Regions from separate parts of the Paenibacillus sp. FSL K6-2862 genome, predicted to be linked through region 1. Evidence: riboswitches for the same ligand, from Rfam matches in the RefSeq annotation. Region 1 holds a riboswitch; the other holds the start of a gene.
What was found. A riboswitch is a leader RNA that binds a small molecule or an ion and turns the genes downstream of it on or off. The one in region 1 is predicted to bind cyclic di-AMP.
Positions count from the first base shown of each region.

Region 1 (2,202 bases):
TTCTTCAACATGCGGGCGGAGGCGTGGGCTCCAATCTGTCCGGTACCATTGGAGCACTTCCGGAGATTATAGATGAACTGCGATGCAGGGGCTTCAATCTGGTGACTTTGGACGAGATGCTGCAATTGCCAAAAAGCAAATAATACTCGGCTTAGTAGAGGAAACACATAAGTTATGAATTAACAATCTTGCGCGTTTTAATAAAGACAAAGGGTACCCTTATTACGCGTTCATCGTGTAATAAAGGCACCCTTTTGTAGCACTGATACTTATTTCAAGATATAAAGTTCAACGTCCTGAAAACCAAAGGTACTCACAGACTTCTGGCTCCCAGGAATGAAAATGTCAATTCGTTTCCCTTTGATCGCTCCACCGACATCCCGGGCAGTAGCCACAAATGCCTGCTTAGGCAGCCCCGGATGGGAGTGACCCGTAACAAGAACCTTTGTACCCAGTGGGATGACACTAGGGTCTACTGCAATCGTGCCGAGTTCAAGTGGATTACCGAAGTAATCAACAGCACCCCATCCACCATTTTCGGAAGCGGCTGCAGAGTATGCTGTTGCTTTCACATCAATGGACTTACTATAATCAAACGTTTTGCCCCAGGCCTCAACGACTTTATCGTCAGCATTTACATCAAGGCTAGCGGTCGTAATCGTCTTTGCACCTGTAGAGCTCTTCGCAGCTGGAGCAGCTGAGGCTGTGTTTGCTTTTCCAGGAATCGTAATTTTCAAACCACCATAAATGTTGTAAGGTGAAATATCACTGTTTGCTTTAACCAGTGTGTTCAGTCCAACTCCATATTGTTTCGATAAGGTATAGAAGGTATCCCCCTCTTTGGCCACGTGAACAGAATCAGCGTGAGCTGGAACGGCCTGAATGAGCATTGCTGCTGTCAATAGGGCTGTTGCTGTTTTGGCTATAGTTCTCTTCTTAATCATGGTCTTCCTCCCTCATTGTGCCTGCGAAGTTAGTTGTCGGATTCGGATGGAGGAAACCACCCTATAGGTCTCTGTTACATTCGTCTTGCGTTATGTATCCCTAATTCACCCCAAGCAGCGTGCGTTTCAAACTTCCCCCCACGGTCTGCATCATTACATCCTCCACACTTCCTCCTCAGGAAGTTTCGGCAGGAACAATATATCACAATTTTGTAACCAAGGTCCGTAGTAAATGTTACCAACTGTATTGAACAACACATTATGCGGCTTTAGAAATAAGGATTTTTCTTGTTAAAGAGCGATCAAGCAGCTCTGGAACGATGACAGAAACGTTACTTTTACGACACTGGATACTTATCCACAATCAAAAAAAAAACCCTGCTAACGTGACGTGAGCAAGGTTGTTTGATTTCTTTTTTTGTTCGTTCTATTTAATCCGGTTCACTGACTGGATCATGCTCAAAGGTTATGACAAGACTTTACCGAGGAAGTCACGTGTACGTGGATTCTTAGGTTGACCAAATACTTCATCCGGTGTGCCCTCTTCCACAATTACACCGCCATCCATAAAGATGATGCGATCACCCACTTCACGGGCAAAGCCCATTTCGTGGGTAACAATAACCATCGTCATGCCGCCTTCAGCCAGGCGTTTCATAACGTCGAGTACTTCACCAACCATTTCCGGGTCAAGTGCAGACGTTGGCTCGTCAAACAGCATCACATGCGGCTGCATCGCAAGCGCTCTGGCAATGGCAATCCGCTGCTTCTGTCCACCAGACAGCTGACTCGGATAAGCATCTTTTTTATCCAATAACCCAACGGTTTTGAGCAAGTCTGTGGCGATCTGCTTGGCTTCCTGTGCAGATTGCTTTTTGACTTTAATCGGGGCAATGGTAATGTTTTGCTCCACGGTTTTATGCGGAAACAGATTAAAGTGCTGGAACACCATCCCCATTTTTTCCCGGGTTGCATTAATGTTGTGTTTGGGATCTGTGATCGATACGCCTTCGAAATTAATTTCACCTGAAGTAGGCTGCTCCAACAAGTTAAGACAGCGAAGGAAAGTACTTTTGCCTGATCCTGAAGGACCAATTACAACAACGACCTCGCCCTTGCCAATCGTGACATCTATGCCTTTAAGTACTTCGTTTTTATCGTAGGATTTGTATAGTTGTCTAACGTCTATCACTTGCACTCAACTTCCTTTCCAGTCGACCCAGCAGCTTGGACAAAATAAATGTCAATACAAAGTATA
Region 1 covers NZ_JBBOSN010000001.1:4,102,092-4,104,293, forward strand. Annotated here, with positions in the region: gene MHB82_RS18360 (polysaccharide deacetylase family protein) at 1-143, shown strand, start outside; gene MHB82_RS18365 (3D domain-containing protein) at 270-944, opposite strand; cyclic di-AMP (ydaO/yuaA leader) riboswitch at 947-1,145, opposite strand; gene MHB82_RS18370 (amino acid ABC transporter ATP-binding protein) at 1,411-2,136, opposite strand; gene MHB82_RS18375 (ABC transporter substrate-binding protein/permease) at 2,123-2,202, opposite strand, start outside.

Region 2 (2,202 bases), 1.9 Mb from region 1:
AATTTTGCGTACATTTCACCGTGAAAGCAGGGGTACAACAACCATAGAACAGGCATTTCTCCCCTTACACCGGAGATTTTGCAAGTGAACTGCTGCCATCAGATCGATTCAGAGGACGTTGTTTAAGTAACGATGTGTGTATCGTGGTTTTGGTCACATAAAAAAGAAATAAAAAAAGGTTTCCCGCAGGCGCTAGCCTAACGAGAAACCTTTTCTTCTTATGATGCGGTCGAGAGGACTCGAACCTCCACGGGGGGTTAGCCCACACGGACCTGAACCGTGCGCGTCTGCCAATTCCGCCACGACCGCATATGGCATATCTCCGAGATAATCTATCGCGGCGACAAGAAATAATATATCATGTGAAATTTAACGTGTCAACAGTTAAATGATTAGTATAAGACTACGATAACCGAAAGTTATAAAATCTGGTCGAAACCTGCCTTTCCCTGTTGAGAATGAACCTTGCTCTACTCTACTACTCCAATTTACTTATTTGTCCAATTTATGTGCTGATGAAACACAAATTACGTTTTTGTCATCATAAATAAACATGGAGAACTACTACTTTCCACAAAAAGTCTTGAATTCCGTTAACATTGCAGGAGGAAGAAAGGTTTGACAATTACGCATTTATGCAATATAGTTTCAAAAGGTTACAAAATATTAATTATTCATTTGCCGAGTTTCATGTTTGAAAACGGGGGAACCATTTTGGGTGAATTATTCTTATACATAGGAAATATAGGGAACCTTCTACCGAACCCTTAGCTAACTCCGTAGGCATCGAAGGGAGAACATTGATTTTGAAAAAACTGATCATTTCTATTTTTGGCGCAGCCGTTCTATTTACATCTGGTGCAGCAAGCACTGAGGCGAGCAGTATTAACACCGTCGTTAACAACATGACTGGAATACCTTACAAGTGGGGCGGCACAACGCTGGCCGGGTTTGATTGCTCTGGATTTATGAGATATATCTTCCAAAAATATAGCATTGAATTGCCACGCACTTCACAGCAACAGGCCAAGGCGGGTACTCCGGTATCCAAAGCCAATCTGCGCACAGGTGACATGGTATTCTTCAACACTTCAGGTAGCGGCATTTCGCATACGGGCGTATACATCGGGGGCGGACAATTCGCTCATGCTTCCAGCAGTAAAGGTGTCAGCATCACCAAAATGTCGAATCCATACTTCAGTGACCGTTATGTAACAGCACGACGGGTGACTGGACAGTTTATGTATAACAAGATGCTTGGAAAAATATAAGTTGGACAAAAAACAGGCTCTGGATCATTCCAGAGCCTGTTTTGCTGTCTTGTTATTCAGACTCACTTGCAGGAAAAACCTAGTGCAATGCTTTTTGCACACGCATTGCACCTTGAGACAGTGCGTGACCGCCGCCTACCGCTCCGGCTACCGCAACGGTCTCCATAATCTCCTGATCGGTTGCGCCCTTCGCACGGGCCTCTTCTACATGGTAAAACGTGCATACTTCGTTATTGGCAAACAATCCAATGCCGAGGGCAATCAGCTGCTTGGTTTTGGCATCAATGGCACCTGACTGGAAACATTCACCCGTAAATTCGTGATACGCTTTGACTACGCCAGGCAATACATCGCTTAATTCTCCAATCTGATCCTTGTAGGCATGTACCTTATCATTCATCAATGTCATGGCTACCCGCACATCCTCTCGGCTGATAAGTTTACGAATTCTCGCTGTACCTATCTTCTCTCCCGAGTGGCAGAAGTATGCCAAACCCTCCATGGTAATTCCATGCATCCGTCTCCAGAGCGGCTCTATTCATTCAGCCGGACTTTGGCGCGGTTCGCTAAAGAGCTGATAGCGATAACTACGGTCCAGCTTGACCACACGTCTGTTCTGGCGACGGATAAGCACCTGTTCCCCATCCCATGCAACGACAATCCCTGTTACATCGTTGGACTCCAAACCATCCCGTACCACTCTTACTTTTTCACCCGATAAGCGCAGTGCATCCAGTTCTGCATCACTAATCATGTCTATGGCTCCTATGTTCCAAAATAATTTACAAAAAGAGACCTAAATGAAGAGTCATTTAGGTCTCACGTGACTGTATTGGACTGTTATGTCATTCGAAAAATATCCCGACTGAAAGTTACCGCTGCGCGTGCTCTTTGCTGTCGTTCTTCTCGAACCAAAAATCAAGCACTTTGG
Region 2 covers NZ_JBBOSN010000001.1:2,198,172-2,200,373, reverse strand. Annotated here, with positions in the region: tRNA gene MHB82_RS10340 (tRNA-Leu) at 225-309, opposite strand; cyclic di-AMP (ydaO/yuaA leader) riboswitch at 670-801, shown strand; gene MHB82_RS10335 (C40 family peptidase) at 807-1,271, shown strand; gene MHB82_RS10330 (carboxymuconolactone decarboxylase family protein) at 1,351-1,680, opposite strand; gene MHB82_RS10325 (hypothetical protein) at 1,810-2,025, opposite strand; gene MHB82_RS10320 (hypothetical protein) at 2,144-2,202, opposite strand, start outside.
Region 2: it holds a riboswitch for cyclic di-AMP, as region 1 does, so the genes downstream of both, MHB82_RS10335 (C40 family peptidase) here and MHB82_RS18365 (3D domain-containing protein) in region 1, are expected to answer to the same signal.